DNA from 3 places in the Bradyrhizobium sp. AZCC 2230 genome. Region 1 is predicted to be linked to each of the others. Evidence: predicted binding sites of a transcription regulator. Region 1 holds the regulator's gene; each other region holds the start of a gene.
What was found. The regulator HrcA, encoded in region 1, represses chaperone genes, less so after heat shock. The targets are predictions, from matches to a motif close to GTTAGCACTCNCNNNNNGNGAGTGCTAAC.
Positions count from the first base shown of each region.

Region 2: the regulator HrcA is predicted to act here: its motif matches at 2,650-2,678, upstream of V1280_RS12525 (co-chaperone GroES).
Region 3: the regulator HrcA is predicted to act here: its motif matches at 3,408-3,436, upstream of V1280_RS35195 (co-chaperone GroES).

Region 1 covers NZ_JAZHRS010000001.1:6,315,632-6,321,587, forward strand. Annotated here, with positions in the region: gene V1280_RS30300 (penicillin-binding protein activator) at 1-593, shown strand, start outside; gene hemW (radical SAM family heme chaperone HemW) at 717-1,871, opposite strand; gene rdgB (RdgB/HAM1 family non-canonical purine NTP pyrophosphatase) at 1,858-2,493, opposite strand; gene rph (ribonuclease PH) at 2,505-3,218, opposite strand; gene hrcA (heat-inducible transcriptional repressor HrcA) at 3,382-4,470, shown strand; gene grpE (nucleotide exchange factor GrpE) at 4,569-5,174, shown strand; gene pncA (bifunctional nicotinamidase/pyrazinamidase) at 5,241-5,956, opposite strand, start outside.
Region 2 covers NZ_JAZHRS010000001.1:2,555,335-2,561,290, forward strand. Annotated here, with positions in the region: gene V1280_RS12510 (rhomboid family intramembrane serine protease) at 1-1,218, opposite strand, end outside; gene V1280_RS12515 (cupin domain-containing protein) at 1,340-1,879, opposite strand; gene V1280_RS12520 (usg protein) at 2,046-2,333, opposite strand; gene V1280_RS12525 (co-chaperone GroES) at 2,721-3,035, shown strand; gene groL (chaperonin GroEL) at 3,080-4,720, shown strand; partial or broken gene V1280_RS12535 (GIY-YIG nuclease family protein) at 4,878-5,164, shown strand; gene lepB (signal peptidase I) at 5,236-5,956, opposite strand, start outside.
Region 3 covers NZ_JAZHRS010000001.1:7,374,685-7,380,640, forward strand. Annotated here, with positions in the region: gene V1280_RS35185 (hypothetical protein) at 1-1,133, opposite strand, end outside; gene groL (chaperonin GroEL) at 1,270-2,898, opposite strand; gene V1280_RS35195 (co-chaperone GroES) at 3,016-3,312, opposite strand; gene V1280_RS35200 (hypothetical protein) at 3,632-4,153, shown strand; gene V1280_RS35205 (protein phosphatase CheZ) at 4,407-5,186, opposite strand; gene V1280_RS35210 (L,D-transpeptidase family protein) at 5,499-5,956, shown strand, end outside.

The DNA of each region.
Region 1 (5,956 bases):
GCAACGTCGTTGAAGCCGCAGTGAAGGCTGCGGTGCCCAGGCGCGGCGGACGCATCGTCGCGTTCGAGAAATACGGCGCCGATCGTGCGACGCCGGCGCGCAACGTGGCGCAGCAGCTCGGCAGCGCGGATGCGCTGTTCATTGCCGATGACGGCGATGCCGTCGTCGCGGTCGCCGATGCGATGACCGCAGCGGGCGCGAATTTGCGCAACATCCAGCTGCTCGGTACCGGCCTGTGGGACAGCCCGCGTGTCTATGCCAGCCAAAACTTGCAAGGCGGCCTCTACGCCGCACCTGATCCGGCCGGCTTCCGCGCGTTCTCCGGCCGCTATCGCACCAAATACGGCGCCGAGCCGATCCGCACCGCGACGCTCGCCTATGACGCCGTCGCGCTTGTGGCAGCGCTCGCGCGCACGCAGGGCACCACGCGCTTCTCGTCGGACGTGCTCACTAATCCATCTGGTTTCGCCGGCATCGACGGCCTGTTCCGCTTCCGCGCCGACGGCACGAATGAGCGGGGGCTCGCGGTGATGAAGGTGACGACGGGCGGCGGTGTCGCGGTCGCGGGTTCGCCGAAGAGTTTTGGGGCGTAGTTCGGAACGCCGGTGCCGTAGGGTGGGCAAAGGCGCGCACTTGCGCGCCGTGCCCACCATCTTTCAACACATTCGGATGGAATCGGTGGGCACGCTTCGCTTTGCCCACCCTACGAGATCTCGCTACGCCGCGAGATCTGCGACCACCGCGTCCAGCACCGGGAATCCGCTGCTCGTGACGCGCAGACGGCCCGTCGCATCCACCGTGATCGCGCCTTCTTCGCTTAGCAGCGCGATGCGTTTGGGGTCGAGCGGGCGGCCGGAGAGCGCGGTATAGCGCTCGGGGTCGATACCTTCGGCCAGGCGCAATCCCATCAGCAAAAATTCGTCGGCGCGTTCTTCGCTGTTGAGGAGATCGTCGGTGACGACGCCGTGGCCGCCGCTTTCGACGCGCATCAGCCAGGCTTCGGGACGCTTCTCGGTGGCGGTGGCGTGCCTGATACCGTCGATGTCGAGGCGGCCATGCGCGCCGGGACCGATGCCGGCATATTCCTCGCCGCGCCAGTACACCAGATTGTGCCGGCACTCGGCGCCGCGCCGCGCGTGGTTTGAAATCTCGTAGGCGGGCAGCCCGAGCTTGTCGCAGGTCTCCTGCGTCACGTCATAGAGCGCGCGCGCGACGGCTTCGTCCGGCGTCTTCAGCTTGCCGGCCTGGTGCAGACCGAAGAACGGCGTGCCTTCTTCGATCGTCAATTGATAGAGCGACAGATGCTCGGCGGCTTCATCGATCGCGAGGCGAAGCTCATCGGCCCACATCGCCGGCGTCTGGTCCGGGCGGGCGTAGATCAGGTCGAACGAGTAGCGATCGAACGAGCGGCGCGCGATCGCAACGGCATCGAGCGCCTCGCGCGCGCTGTGCATGCGGCCCAGCGCCTTCAGCGAGGCATCGTCGAGCGCCTGCACACCAAGCGAAACCCGATTGACGCCGGCTGAGCGATAGCCGGCAAAGCGCGTGGCTTCGACACTGGTGGGATTTGCTTCCAGCGTCACTTCGACGTCGCTGGCAACTTTCCAGTGCTTGCCGATGGCGTCGAGCACGGCGCCGACGGTTGCCGGCTGCATCAGCGACGGCGTGCCGCCGCCGAGGAAGATCGAGGTGACCTCGCGGCCGGGCGAGCGCTGTGCGGTGGTTTCGATCTCGCGGGCGAAGGCGGATGCAAAGCGCGTCTCGTCGATCGCGGCGTGGCGGACATGGCTGTTGAAGTCGCAATAGGGGCACTTCGACAGGCAGAACGGCCAGTGCACGTAGACGCCAAAGGCTTCCTTAGCGCGGCTCAAGGCAGATCTCCGCCAGTTTCACGAAGGCGCGGGCGCGATGCGACAGGCCGAGGCCGAGCGGCGGCAGGCCGTGCTTCTCGATGCTTTCCATCTCGCCGAAGGTGCGCGTATGACCGTCGGGCAAAAACATCGGATCGTAACCAAAACCGGCAGTGCCGCGCGGCGGCCAGACCATCGTGCCGTCGACGCGCGCCTCGACCTCTTCGAGATGATCGTCGGGCCAGGCGACGCAGAGCGCGGAGACGAAATGCGATTTGCGTTTGTCAGGCGTTGTGGCGCCACGCTCCTGCAACAGGCGCTCGATCTGCGCCATTGCGGCAGCGAAGTCTTTGCTCGGACCAGCCCAGCGTGCGGAAAAAATGCCGGGCGCGCCGTCGAGCGCGTCGACCACGATGCCGGAATCGTCGGCGAACGCGGGAAGCTTGGTCGCCTGCGCCGCCGCGATTGCCTTGATCGCGGCATTGCTGCGGAAGTCGTCGCCGGTCTCGTCCGGCTCGGGCAGGCCGAGCTCACCGGCCGATACCACCTCGATGCCGTGAGGCGCGAGCAGCTCCTTCATCTCGGCGAGCTTGCCGGGATTGTGGGTCGCGATGACGAGCTTTCCGGTGATTCGGCGGTGCATGGGCCTATTGACTACGCGACAGCCAGTTTCTGCAAGTCCACCAGACGCGCGATACCTTTTTGCGCCAGGGCGATCAACGCGAGGAACTCGTCCTGTGTAAACGGCTCGCGTTCCGCGGTGCCCTGCACCTCGATGATGCGGCCATCGCCGGTCATGACGAAATTGGCGTCGGTCTCGGCTTCGGAATCCTCGGCATAGTCGAGATCCAGCACCGGCTTGCCCTGATAGATGCCGCAGGAGATCGCGGCGACGTTGTCGCGCATCACGTTGGCCTTGATCATGTTGCGCGTCTTCATCCAGTTGATGCAGTCGGCGAGCGCGACCCAGGCGCCGGTGATCGAGGCGGTGCGGGTGCCGCCGTCGGCCTGGAGCACGTCGCAATCGACCGTGATCTGGCGCTCGCCGAGCGCCTCGAGGTCGACGATGGTGCGCAACGAACGCCCGATCAGGCGCTGGATCTCGACGGTGCGGCCGCTCTGCTTGCCTGCGGCGGCTTCGCGGCGGGTGCGTTCGGAGGTCGCGCGCGGCAGCATGCCGTATTCGGCGGTGACCCAGCCGCGGCCCTGGCCCTTCAGCCACGGCGGCAGGCGGTCTTCCAGCGTGGCGGTGACCAGCACATGGGTGTCGCCGAATTTCACGAGGCAGGAGCCCTCCGCATATTTGACCACGCCACGCTCAAGCGTCACGGGGCGCAATTCGTCGGGCGCACGGCGGCTGGGCCGCATGGGAAATCCTCCAAAACTCGCAGGGTAAGGGCTATTCGCGGTGCTTGTAGGGGGGCTGAGGGTGAGCAGCAAGGCTTTTCAGTCCCCAGAGAACCGCAAAACCCCGCTTGTCATGGGCCGTCCGGATGGACAAGTTATGTGCAGCCGAGAGGAGTTACCGTCTGTGGCCCATCACGATCCGATCCATCTGATCGCGCCGCGCGCAGGCCTCGCCCAGCTCAACGAGCGTTCCCGCGACATCTTTCGTCAAATTGTCGAAAGCTATCTCGCGACCGGCGAGCCGGTCGGCTCGCGCAACATCTCGCGGCTGATCGCGATGCCGCTGTCGCCGGCCTCGGTCCGCAACGTCATGGCCGATCTGGAACAGCTCGGCCTGATCTATGCTCCGCACACGTCCGCCGGCCGGCTGCCGACGGAACTCGGCCTGCGCTTCTTCGTCGACGCTCTTATGCAGGTCGGCGACCTCAATGACGCCGAACGGCAGTCGATCCAGAGCCAGCTGACCTCCGTCGGTCAGGCGCAGTCGGTCGAGGCGGCGCTGGATCAGGCGTTGACCCGGCTCTCCGGCCTCACCCGCGCCGCTGCCGTGGTGCTGACGCCAAAGTCCAATGCGCGGCTGAAGCACATCGAATTTGTCCGGTTGGAACCCGAGAAGGCGCTGGTCATCCTGGTCGGCGAGGACGGCCAGGTTGAAAACCGCGTGCTGGCGCTGCCGCCTGGAGTTCCCTCATCCGCCATCACCGAGGCCGGCAATTTCCTCAATTCGCGGATTCGTGGCCGGACGCTCGCCGAGGCGCGACTCGAGCTGGAAACCGCGCTCGCAGAGGCCCGCGCCGAACTCGATCAATTGACGCAAAAGGTGATCTCGGCCGGGATTGCGAGCTGGTCGGGCGGCGACAACGAAGACCGCCAGCTCATCGTCCGCGGCCACGCCAATCTGCTGGAAGATCTGCACGCGCTGGAGGATCTCGAGCGCGTTCGGCTGCTGTTCGACGATCTCGAGACCAAGCGCGGCGTGATCGACCTGCTCGGGCGCGCCGAAACCGCCGAAGGCGTGCGGATCTTCATCGGCAGCGAGAACAAGCTGTTTTCGCTATCGGGCTCCTCCACCATCATCTCGCCCTATCAGGACGCCGCCGGCCGCATCGTCGGCGTTTTGGGCGTAATCGGGCCGACGCGGCTGAATTATGCCCGTGTGATCCCGACCGTGGACTACGCCGCCCGCATCGTCAGTCGGCTGCTGGGGGGCTGACCGGCATTTGAGCCGATCACGGGCGCTTGATTTTCGGCGCCCGAAGCACGATATCCGGGCCAGCAAAATCCCGTAAGACCAGTTCGAAAAGAGAGCCGATGACCGATCGAGACCGGCAACCCGAAGACACGACTGCCGCGACCGGCGAGCCGGTGGTGTCAAAGCCCTACATCATGCCCGACGATCCCGAGCCGGGTTCGGTGGAATTGCTGCAGAAGGAAGTCGCCGAGGCGCGCGACCGCATGCTGCGGACGCTGGCCGAGATGGAAAATCTGCGCAAGCGCACCGCCAAGGAGGTCGCCGACGCCAAGCTCTACGGCGTGACCGGCTTTGCCCGCGACGTGCTCGACATCGCCGACAATCTCCAGCGTGCGCTCGATGCCATTCCGGCCGAGACCCGCGCTGCGGCCGATCCCGGCATGACCGCTTTGATCGAGGGCGTCGAGCTCACCGAGCGCTCGCTGCTCAACGCGCTGGAAAAGCACGGCGTGAAGAAGTTCGACCCGCAGGGCCAGAAGTTCGATCCGAACTTCCAGCAGGCGATGTATGAGGTGCCGGACGCGTCGGTGCCCGCAGGCACCGTCGTGCAGGTCATGCAGGCCGGCTACACCATCGGCGACCGCGTGCTGCGCCCGGCGCTGGTCGGCGTCGCCAAGGGTGGCGCGAAGCCCGCTCCGGCCGCGAACAGCAACGAAGCGAACTGAGCGATCCTCAGGCCCGAGGAGCGCGCTCGCGCGCGTCTCCTCGCCTTGAGGGTCTGGCAGCGCGCCTTACGCGCTGACCGCGATATCCGCAGACTGAATCCGCTTCACGCCGGCCTTGGCCATGTCAGCCCAGGCCTTCGCCAGCGAGCCCTGATTGTCGATGCCGCGGCAGGCGTCTTCCACGACATAGACCTCAAAGCCCGCCTTGCGCGCATCGAGCGCGGTCCAGGCGACGCAGAAATCCGTTGCGAGTCCCGCAACGAAGACGCGCTTGATCTTGCGGCCCTTCAGATAACCGGCAAGTCCGGTCGAGGTCTTGCCGTCGGCTTCGAGGAACGCCGAATAGCTGTCGACGTCCTTGTGAAAGCCCTTGCGGATGATGAGCTCGGCCTGCGGGATCGAAAGATCCTTCGACAGCGAGGCGCCGTCGGTGCCCTGCACGCAATGGTCGGGCCACAGCACCTGCTTGCCATAGGGAAGGTCGATGGTCTCGAACGGCTTCTTGCCGGAATGCACCGATGCGAACGAGACGTGGCCGGGCGTGTGCCAGTCCTGCGTCATCACCACGTTCGAGAACGCTTTCGCCATCTTGTTGATCACGGGCACGACCTGCTCGCCTTCCTTCACCGCGAGGCTGCCGCCCGGCAGGAAGCAGTTTTGCACGTCGATCACGAGCAGCGCGGAGGTATCGTCCGGCTTGATCGTGGCTGCTGCGAAAAGTGCGGTGGGAGCAAGGCTCGCGAGCGCCGTGGTCCCCAGCGCCGCCAAGATTTGTCGTCGAT
Region 2 (5,956 bases), 3.8 Mb from region 1:
ATCCGAAGGGGCGAGCGACACGGCGGTTTGCACTTCCGTCTCGGCAGCAATGAGGCTGTTTTGCTCAATGAAGAAGATCGCACGAAACAGATGAGCCCGCGGGTCTTTCGGGTAGCGGGTGATAAGATCGAGAGACCGGCTGGCCATCTCGCGCGTATTCGCCGGCATTTCCGATGCGCGGACATACTGCCTGGCATCGGCCATGTAGGACGAATAATGCAAAGCCGCGAAGCCGGCGCAGATCAGGGATCCGACGCATCCTGCGAGCAGCGTCATGCTGGCGCTCCGCGGCAGGTTGTCATAGGACCAGAAGACGAGCCACGGCATGATGGCCAGCGCGGCGCCGGCCAGCGCACCACCTGCATGGGCAAAATAGTCGACGTTGCCGGAGGCCCCAAAGGCGAGCGGCAGCAGTGCGGGAACACCGAAGAAGAGCGACGTCTTCAGCCTCGACATTGTTTGATCGGCGTCGGCTTCGGGGTCGAAGCTCGCGACAAACAGCGCGGCAATGAGCCCGGTAATGGCGCCGGACGCACCGACGCCCGGGATGCCGGGCGCGTTGCCCAGCAGCGAGCCGGCCTCGCCGGCCAGCGCACTGGCGACAAAGATCAGCGAAAACCAGCCACGGCCGATCAGAGGCTCCAGCCTGACGCCGACGATGAACAGCGCAATGCAATTGCCGATGAGGTGCCAGTCGCTGCCATGCAGAAGCGGCGCAAGGCCGATCCGCCACCACTCTCCCCTTCCAACAACCAGATCGTAGCTGGTCGCGCCATAGGCGATCAGCGAGCGGACATCGAGTGAGCCGTCCCGCGCAACGTCGATCGCCAGACTGCGTTGCAGCGCGAAGATCAGGAGCAGACCGAAAATCAGGCCAATGGTGAGGAAAGGGATATCGGAGAGAAGCTTGTTGTCGCTAAACAGCGTCTCCTCGCTGGACAAGGGCCGGGGAGCGATCGGCGCGGCGACGGGTTGAATCGATGCAGGTTGAAACGATCCCCTTGGGGTTGGCGCCACGACGCCGCGTCGGCCGAAAGTGTTGGTCGCCATGAAAACATTTCCCGCATTTTCACAGCCTCGAGTTGACGCGAGGAATATTTTCGACTGGTTAGCGCCCGCGCTTGCCGGCGGCTGAAACCATCCGAGTGGTAACGGCCCGGTTTCGCGGATCGGACGATTTTTAGTGATCGCGTGTCCCGCAAATCTCTCCGCCGTCATTGCGAGCGCAGCGAAGCAATCCAGAAGTGCGTCCGCGGAGACAGTCTGGATTGCTTCGTCGCAAGAGCTCCTCGCAATGACGAAGGAGAGACTGAGCGTCCTTACAAAAACGCGAGAGCGTCTACGCCTTCAACTCCACCGTCTTGAACTCCGCCGGCAGGATCACTTCCAGCAACTCCACGTCGTCCGAATAATCCAGAATCATGTGCTTGATCTTCGGCGGCTGGGTCCAGGCACTGCCTTCTTTCATCAGGGTCTCGCCCTGCCCGTCCATGTAGGTCTTCACCCAGCCCTTGAGCACGTAGACCATCTGGAAGTCGACGGCGTGGAAGTGCAGTTTTGACACTTCGGCCGGATCGCAGGGGCCTTGCAGGCGGATCACGTGGGCCTGCGCGAGGCCGTGACTGGCGGCGGCGATGCCGAGATCACGATACTTCGCGTAGGCGCGCAGGCCGTCGGCTTTGAAATCTTCCTCGCGGTGATGGCTGATGGCGATGCGCTGCTTCGGGCGTGCGGGTTTCTTGACGGACGACTTTGCTGTTGTCGTGCGCGCCTTCGACTTCACGGCCTTGCGCGCCGACGATCGCGCTGCGGGCTTGGCGCCGCTCCGCTTCTTCACCGCGGTCTGGGCTGCGCTGCGCGATTTTGTTTTCTTGGCCATGGGCGGCCTCCCCTGTTGTTATGAGGGAAAGGCTAGCACGGAAACAGGTCTCGTAGGGTGGGCAAGGCGAAGCGTGCCCACCATTGCAAATGAAGCGCGGAGAGATGGTGGGCACGGCGCGCGAAGTGCGCGCGCCTTTGCCCACCCTACGAGACCGGCGCTCTGATCAATTCAGCCGGAACACGCCATCCACAGCGCGCAGCTCGGCCGGCTTGATCAGCTTGGAATGCGCCACCGTCACCGAATGCAGCGGGCCGTCGAGCCTCTCCGTCCAGAACGCCAGGAAATCCTTCAACGCCGGGAATTTCGGAAACATGTCGTAGTTCTGCCAGACATAGGTCTGAAGCAGCGACGGGTGATCCGGCATCCGGTAGAGAATTTGGGCCGTCGTCAGCCCGTAGCCCAGCAGCTGTTTCCGGAAATCCTCGGAAACGGCACCAACCCGCAATCCCATGCCAACCTCCTTTGCAGGAGCGCATTCAGGGGTGGCTTGATCCGGTACCCGTTACGAGCCACCCGGTGGAGATGCGCTCACATGAGAGAAATGTGACGCAAACTGACAATCCATCTCAAGCCCAAAAGTTTAACAAGTTGTTGAAATTCAATGCTTTAGCAGCAGAGACGGCTCCGTGCTAATACGGCCCCCAAGACGTCCCTAAGACCGGTTAACGATGGTAAAGGATTCTGGCAGACAGGCCTTCAGAGTGCCGATTTTTCTGCTAGAAGCCCTTGCCCCCGCAAAATTCCTGTCCTATTTCAGCCTCGCCTGTGCTAGCACTCGCTGGCACGGACTGCTAACGCCCAAAAATCATCAACTCGTGCAAATGCTTAGGAGAGCTGCATGAAATTCCGTCCGCTTCACGACCGCGTCGTGGTCAAGCGCATCGACGCAGAAGAGAAGACCGCCGGCGGCATCATCATCCCCGACACGGCCAAGGAAAAGCCCTCCCAGGGCGAAATCGTCGCCGTCGGCCCGGGTGGCCGCGACGAAGCCGGCAAGCTGATCCCGATCGACCTGAAGGTCGGCGACCGCGTGCTGTTCGGCAAGTGGTCCGGCACCGAGGTCAAGATCGACAACGTCGATCTGCTGATCATGAAGGAAAGCGACATCATGGGCGTCCTCGACGTCCCCGCTTCCAAGAAGAAGGCGGCCTGAGAGCCACCTCTCTCTCCCAGCTAAACACCTAAGGAAAAATCCAGATGTCAGCTAAAGAAGTCAAATTCGGCGTAGATGCGCGCGACAAGATGCTGCGCGGCGTCGACATTCTCGCCAACGCGGTGAAGGTCACGCTCGGCCCCAAGGGTCGCAACGTCGTCCTCGACAAGTCGTTCGGCGCTCCCCGCATCACCAAGGACGGCGTCACCGTCGCCAAGGAGATCGAGCTCGACGACAAGTTCGAGAACATGGGCGCGCAGATGGTGCGCGAAGTCGCCTCCAAGTCCGCTGACGCGGCCGGAGACGGCACCACCACCGCAACCGTTCTCGCGGCTGCGATCGTTCGTGAAGGCGCCAAGTCGGTTGCCGCCGGCATGAACCCGATGGACCTGAAGCGTGGTATCGATCTGGCCGTGGAAGCCGTGGTCGCTGACCTCGTCAAGAACTCCAAGAAGGTCACCTCGAACGAGGAAATCGCCCAGGTCGGCACCATCTCCGCCAACGGCGACGCGGAGATCGGCAAGTTCCTCTCCGACGCGATGAAGAAGGTCGGCAACGAGGGTGTCATCACCGTCGAGGAAGCCAAGTCGCTCGAGACCGAGCTCGACGTCGTCGAGGGCATGCAGTTCGACCGCGGCTACATCTCGCCCTACTTCGTCACCAACGCCGACAAGATGCGCGTTGAGATGGACGACGCCTACATCCTCATCAACGAGAAGAAGCTCTCCTCGCTGAACGAGCTGCTCCCGCTGCTCGAGGCCGTGGTGCAGACCGGCAAGCCGCTGGTCATCGTCGCCGAGGACGTCGAAGGCGAGGCTTTGGCCACGCTTGTCGTGAACCGTCTGCGCGGTGGTCTGAAGGTCGCGGCCGTCAAGGCTCCGGGCTTCGGCGATCGCCGCAAGGCCATGCTGCAGGACATCGCGATCCTGACCGGCGGCCAGGCGATCTCGGAAGATCTCGGCATCAAGCTCGAGAACGTCACGCTCAACATGCTCGGTCGCGCCAAGAAGGTGATGATCGACAAGGAGAACACCACGATCGTCAACGGCGCCGGCAAGAAGGCCGACATCGAGGCGCGCGTGGCCCAGATCAAGGCGCAGATCGAGGAAACCACCTCGGACTACGACCGTGAGAAGCTCCAGGAGCGTCTTGCCAAGCTCGCTGGCGGCGTCGCGGTGATCCGCGTCGGCGGCGCGACCGAGGTCGAGGTGAAGGAGCGCAAGGATCGCGTTGATGACGCGATGCATGCGACCCGCGCGGCTGTCGAGGAAGGCATCGTCCCGGGCGGCGGCGTCGCCCTGCTCCGTGCTTCCGAGCAGCTCAAGGGCCTGCGCACTAAGAACGACGACCAGAAGACCGGCGTCGAGATCGTGCGCAAGGCGCTCTCCGCGCCCGCTCGCCAGATCGCGATCAACGCCGGTGAAGACGGCTCGGTGATCGTCGGCAAGGTCCTGGAGAACAAGGCCTACGCGTTCGGCTTCGACTCCCAGACCGGTGAATACGGCGACCTCGTCAAGAAGGGCATCATCGACCCGACCAAGGTGGTCCGTACCGCGATCCAGAACGCAGCCTCGGTTGCGGCCCTCCTGATCACCACGGAAGCCATGGTCGCCGAGCTGCCCAAGAAGGGCGGCGCCGGTCCGGCGATGCCCCCGGGCGGCGGCATGGGCGGCATGGACTTCTAAGTCCAGCCATTCAGGCAAGACACGAAATGCGAAACCCCGGCAGCGATGCCGGGGTTTTTGTTGCTCGCGCATGCACGCAAAGGTAGTATAACCGGATACTCCGTCATTCCGGGGCGGCGCAAAGCGCCGAGCCCGGAATCCATTTTACGACTTGCGCATGGCCTATTACGTCTACCTCCTCGCCAGCAAAAAGTACGGCACGCTCTATCTCGGCGTGACGAACGACATCGTTCGTCGGGTCCATGAGCATAAGACGAAGGCTGTTCGAGGCTTCAGCAAGAAATATTCCGTCGACAAATTGGTCTGGTACGAGATCTACGATGATCCGGTGACCGCGATTACCCGCGAGAAAGAACTCAAAAATGGCGCCGCGATTGGAAGATCCGGCTCATTGAGAAGCAAAATCCGCAGTGGACCGATTTGTATCCAGAAATTACGGTCTGACCTTGCGGATCAATGGATTCCGGGCTCGCGCTTCGCGCGCCCCGGAATGACGAGAAGAGAGAGGCCGCCCCCTACCCCACCTTCCCCATCCGATCCGGGCGCAGCTCGCCTCTGGAATCGAGCGACCAGAAGATCCGCGTCACCTTGCCGACCAGATTGTCCATCGGCACGAATCCCATCGCACTCATCGCACGGCTGTCGGTCGAGTTGTCGCGGTTATCGCCGAGCACGAAGACATGGCCCGGCGGCACCGTGACAACATTGGTGTTGTCGTAATAGCCGTTGTCGATGCAGTCGTAGGTGACGTAGTTCGCGTCGTTCGGCAGCACCTCGCGCCAGCGCTTGATTTTCGCACCGGCCTCCAGCCCGCAGGCCGCCCCGCCGCCGGCCAGATCCTTGAGCGCGACGCGTATCACCGGCTTGTCGTTGAGGACGAGTTGCCCCTGTCGCATCTGGATGCGGTCGCCGGGCAAGCCCACCACGCGCTTGACGTAGTCGACCGAAGTATCCTTCGGGTTGCGAAACACCACGATGTCGCCGTAGTGGGGGTCTGCGGCGAAGAAACGGCCGGAGATCCACGACGGCGCGAAGGGGAACGAATAGCGGTCGTACCCATAGGCGTATTTTGCGGCAAAGACGTAGTCGCCGACCACCAGCGTCGGCATCATCGAGCCCGACGGAATGTTGAACGGCTGATACAGGAAGATGCGAAACAGGAAGGGTGGCGACCACAGGATGGGCACGAGCAGGATCAGGACGACGATCGCCTTCCATTCCCGGGATCTGGCCCGC
Region 3 (5,956 bases), 1.1 Mb from region 1:
TCGGGCTGGTCGCCTTCTTCATCGGCCGTCGCCTCATCCGACAAATTGAGCTTCGCGCCGCTGCTCTCATCGGCGGTCGTGGTCGAGGGACTGCCGATCCAGACAATCAGCTTGTCGGTGGTCCCCGGCTTGTCGGCGGAGACGAGGCCCGAGACCTCGATCGTGTCGGTGAGCTCGAGCGCCGGGAAATCCTGGTTCGGCCGCTTGAAGACGAGCTTGAGCTTGCCGGTGGCGGCGTCGAAGCTCTGCGAGGCCGGCTTGGCCGCGAGCGTCTTGCTCAGCACGCCGGCAATTGCAGTGGCGAGCTTGTCGCGGTTGATCTTGTCGCCGTCGCGCCAGTCGACGGCGGGGATGCGGACGGTACGTTCCATCTCGGCGAGTCCAGCGGTCCAGCCGGCAGCGGTGACACCCGGCATCGCCTTGAATTTCGCGAGCAGCGCGGCTGAGCGCTCCGGATCGACCGACATGTTGATGGTCTGCTCGCCGGCGCGCAGCGCGTCGCAGCCGACGGAGAGACTTGCCAGCGTCACCTCGACGTCCTGGCCCTTGAGGCTCTTCAGGAAGTCGGTCGCGTTATCCAGCTTGACCTTGACCGCGATCGCCTCCGGCGAGACTTCTGTAAAATCCTTCGGCTGGGGCGTGATGCCGTCGTCGGTGGTCTGGTTGTCCAGAAATTCCTTCTCGCTGAGATCGGCATTGTCGGGCGAGGTCACTTCGGTCACGGTCTGGCCGATGCCGATCTGGCCGCGGAACTCGAAAGTGTCGCCGGTCGGCTTGCGCGTGAGCTTGACGGTGACCGGCGCCTTCGCGCCGAGGCTTTGCGTCGTGCCGGTCAGCGTCTGGCCCGCGATCTGGAGATTGACGACGAAGCGGTCCTTGCGGTCGGAGTTCTTGGCGGCGGGATAGCAGACGTCGAGCACCGCCGCGGTGACCGTTTTGCCCTGCCGCGTCTCCTTCAGGATCACGTCGGCATTGCCGTCCATCAGGCCGTCGATCGAGGTGAAATAGCGCGTCTCCATGCCGCCGGGCGCTGTGGCCTTCGGCGACAGCTTCATCTGGGCTGAGGCGACCTCAGGCGATACTGCGAGCAGGGCGGCCAAAAGGGCTGTCGAACAAACCAGAAGCGCGCGCATCGACGAAATCCTCGAACGACTAGAATCGGGCGCCACCGTAGTGGGTTTTGGCCGCCGGTTGAAGCGCAGGCCAGTGTCGGCAAAAAAGAAGGCCGCCCGGAGGCGGCCTTCGCAACACTGTCAGATGAGGATGGGCTCAGAAGCCGCCCATGCCGCCGCCGCCCGCTGCGGGCGGGGCTTCCTTCTTCGGAGCTTCAGCGACCATCGCCTCGGTGGTCACCAGCAGGCCGGCCACGGAGGAGGCGTCCTGCAGCGCGGTGCGCACCACCTTGGCGGGATCGATGATGCCCTTCTCGATCATGTCGACATATTCCTCGGTCTGGGCGTCGAAGCCGAAGGTCTCGGACTTGTTCTCGAGGATCCTGCCGACAACGATCGAGCCCTCCACGCCGGCATTCTCCGAGATCTGGCGGATCGGAGCTTCCAGCGCCTTCAGCACGATGTTGATGCCGGCCTGCACGTCGGCATTGGCGTTGGTGAGACGCCCGACCGCCTTCTTGGCGCGCAGCAGCGTGACGCCGCCGCCGGGGACGATGCCTTCCTGCACCGCGGCGCGGGTGGCGTTGAGCGCGTCCTCGACGCGGTCCTTCTTCTCCTTGACCTCGATCTCGGTCGCGCCGCCGACGCGGATCACCGCGACGCCGCCGGCCAGCTTGGCGAGACGCTCCTGGAGCTTCTCACGGTCGTAGTCCGAGGTGGTCTCCTCGATCTGGGCCTTGATCTGGCCGACGCGGGCCTCGATCTCCGGCTTCTTGCCGGCGCCCTTGACGATCGTGGTGTTCTCCTTGTCGATCACCACTTTGCCCGCACGTCCCAGCATCTTCACCGTGACGTTCTCGAGCTTCATGCCGAGGTCTTCGGAGATCAGCTGACCGCCGGTCAGGATTGCGAGGTCTTCCAGCATGGCCTTGCGGCGATCTCCGAAGCCCGGCGCCTTGACGGCGGCGACCTTGAGGCCGCCACGCAGGCGGTTGACGACCAGGGTCGCCAGCGCCTCGCCCTCGACGTCCTCGGCGATGATGACGAGCGGCTTGCCCGATTGCACCACGGCTTCCAGCACCGGCAGCATGGCCTGCAGGCCGGAGAGCTTCTTCTCGTGCAGGAGGATGTAGGCGTCCTCGAGCTCGGCGGTCATCTTCTCGGGGTTGGTGACGAAGTAGGGCGACAGATAGCCGCGGTCGAACTTCATGCCCTCGACGATGTCGACTTCGGTGTCGAGCGACTTGTTCTCCTCGACGGTGATGACGCCCTCGTTACCGACCTTCTGCATCGCCTGGGCGATCATCTTGCCGATGGCGGCGTCGCCGTTGGCCGAGATGGTGCCGACCTGGGCGACCTCGGAGGAGGCGGCAACCGGCTTGGCGCGCTTCTCGATGTCCTTGATCACGGCGGCAACCGCGATGTCGATGCCGCGCTTGAGGTCCATCGGGTTCATGCCGGCGGCAACCGCCTTGGCGCCTTCGCGCACGATGGCCTGGGCCAGCACGGTCGCGGTGGTGGTGCCGTCGCCGGCGAGGTCGTTGGTCTTGGAGGCGACCTCACGCACCATCTGGGCGCCCATGTTCTCGAACTTGTCCTCGAGCTCGATCTCCTTGGCGACGGTGACGCCGTCCTTGGTGATGCGGGGCGCGCCGAAGCTCTTCTCGATGACGACGTTGCGGCCCTTGGGGCCGAGCGTCACCTTGACGGCGTTGGCGAGAATGTCGACGCCGCGCAGCATGCGATCGCGCGCGTCTCCGGAAAACTTGACGTCCTTGGCAGCCATGGTCTGCAGTCCCTCGTGTTACGTGATGTGTCTTGTTTGATGCTGTGCGGCGGAACGATGGATGCCCGGATCACTTGATCCGGGCATGGCATTCAGCGGCCGTTCAGGCGTCTGGCCTTAGGCCATTACGCCCATGATGTCCGACTCCTTCATGATCAGGAGATCTTCGTTGTCGATCTTGACCTCGGTGCCCGACCACTTGCCGAACAGCACGCGGTCGCCGACCTTGAGGTCGATCGGGATCAGCTTGCCAGCCTCGTCGCGGCCGCCGGGGCCGACGGCGACGATTTCGCCCTGGGACGGCTTTTCCTTGGCGGTGTCGGGGATGATGATGCCGCCCTTGGTCTTTGCCTCGGCGTCGATACGTTTGACCACGACACGGTCATGCAGCGGACGAAATTTGGACTTAGCCATGACGTTTCCCTTTGGAGGCTCGCTTTTCCGAAAGCAGCGGAAGTGGGTGGGGGCAGCGCTGCCGTCCATCCTCTGCCCGAGGATCGAACGGCGCGCTTAGCAATCGGTCTTTCCGAGTGCTAATAGTGCGCGTGGGAATATGGCTTGGCTGCGATCCTGTCAAGCAAAGGTGGTTAAGCGATTGGTGAGGCGGATATAGGATGGTGTTTACGGAAACTCGATTCCGGCGCGGGCGTATATTAGGACGTCATTGCTACGGCTGCGGTTTTGCGCTTGGCTGCGGGAGGGATGCGGCCATGGTCTTGTTCGGGGGAATGCCATGATCAGTTCAGCTCACGCGCGCACGGTTGCCAATCTGGCGGCCGCCTCTTGCCTGGCGTTGCTGCTCGGCGCCTGCGGCGGCGGCTTGAGCCTGCCGTCCTTCTCCTCGTCCCAGCCGGCGGTCGAGACGGAGCCCGGCGTCGCGCCGGAAATGCCGGCCTCGATCCGCGCCGACGAGATCGTCGGCCGCTGGGGCCTTGCCTCGTTCCAGAACCCGGCCGACCGCGCCCGCACCGAGGCGGCCGCGCGGGCCCAGTGCAAAAATCCCTACGTGATCGGCGCCGGCACCTCCGGCGGCGTGGTCATGCATCTCGCCGACCAGGCCACGCCGCAGGAACTGCGGTTGAAGGGCTCGCCGGGCGGCAAGAATTATATCGGCCCCTCCGGCCCGACGCCGGGCGAGCAGGATCGCGAGATCGTCTCCTTCGACGGCCGCGTCATGATCACCCGCTTCGTCGACAAGGACGCCGCCACCCGCTACGGCAACATGGTCTACGTCCGCTGCGCGCCGAGGGCGTGAGGGTCGGAGCTACTTCCCCTCTCCCCTTGCGGGAGAGGGTGGCTCGCCGCAAAGCGGCGAGACGGGTGAGGGGTCTCTCTCCCCGAATCTAACTCTTATCTGAATTCGTGGAGGCAACCCCTCATCCGGCGCTTCGCGCCACCTTCTCCCGCAAGGGGAGAAGGTAGAAAGATCGCAGCAGCAACTTCAAAAACAAGAAACGCCGGCTCGCGCCGGCGTTTTGTTTGTCTCTCTGTCTTTCTGTCGCGTTCGCTTAGTCGAACAGCGCGTCGATGTCGTCCTGCGAGGCGTGGCCGACGTCGCCGGCGAGCTTCGGGCCGTTGAGCAGCTTGTCGTCATCGCTGCGGGTGTCGACCTGCGGCTGGACGTGGGACTTGATCGCGTCGACGCCGCCCCAGATGTCCATCATCGCATTGATGTGCTGCTCGATGAACTTCATCGTGGTCATGACCTTGCTGATGCGCTGGCCGGTCAGGTCCTGGAAGTTGCAGGCTTCGAAGATCGAGATGACGCGTTCCTGGATGTCGTCGGCGAGGCGCTTCTGCTGGTCGACCGAATCGACCTTGCCGAGCGCCGATGCCGACTGGTCGATCGACTCGGCCGCTTCGAGAATTTGCTGGGTCGCCTGTTCGGTGCCGCCGACGACCGCGCCGAGCTCGCCATTGACCTTGGCCATCTCCGCGCCGTCAAAGCTCTTGCCGTGCAGCGTCGCGATTTCGCGCTTGGTGCGGTCGATGGCGTCGTGGATCAGGTCGAGCTCGATCTTCAGCTTTTCGCACTGCTCGATCTGCGCCCGGTACGTCTCGAGCATCGTGCGTGCGTCGGAAAGCTCCTGGGCCGTTGAGGCGTCGATCGCCGCCATGGCCGCGCTGCCAGTCAGGGGCACCGAGCCCTTTGCCATCTGTGCGCGGATCGCGCGCAGCTCGGCCATGATCTCGCTATGCATCGGCGCAGCCTCCTCAATCATTTCGGGGCTGGGCATCTCGCCGACAATAGCCTCTTCGACACGAAAACGTTTGCGGTGAATAGCCATCAAGAACTCCCCCCACCTCACTCACGCGTCTTTGTAGGCAGAAGCAATTTAACACGAGGTTCACAGCGGGAACTGTTGTGCGGCTGCGCGCGACGGCATGCAAACGGGCGATTAACCATGAGGCCCGGCCCTTCATCGAAAATAAACGCTGATCGCCAAATTGCCGCGCCGATCGCGACGTGGTGAATCGAAACGCCCGATACGTTTACCAAACGAAACGGAGTTTGCTCTTTATTGACCACGTCGAGGACGCGGATCAGTCAACGCGTTCGGCGGCGAATGCAACTAGACGAAACAGTACAGAGTACGTCGATGTTCAAGAAAATGTCTGTCGCGCTGCTCGGCAGCGCTTGCGCCTTCATTGTCGGCGCCGATCGCGCCAGCGCCTTCGACAATACGGTGCCGAACGATCCGCCCGCGGTGCTCTACCAGCCGCAGGTCCCGCCGGCGCCGGTGCGTGTCGCCTCCAATGCCAACATGGGCGGCGGCTTCATCGAGTTCCTGTTCGGCGACGGGCCCGGCCGCGGCCCGGCCTATGCGCCGCAGCAGTCGATCTATCAGCAGCAGCCCGGCTACAACGATCCGCGCCGCCTGCCGCCGATGGGCGAGCCGCAGATGCAGAGTGGTCTCCAGCAGGAGGCAATCGATCCGCGGCAGCGTCCGTTCGATCCGAAATTCGAGAAACAATCTGTTGACTATAGCGGCAAGGAAAGTGCCGGCACGATCGTGGTCGATTCCAACAACAAGTTTCTCTATCTCGTCGAGGGCAA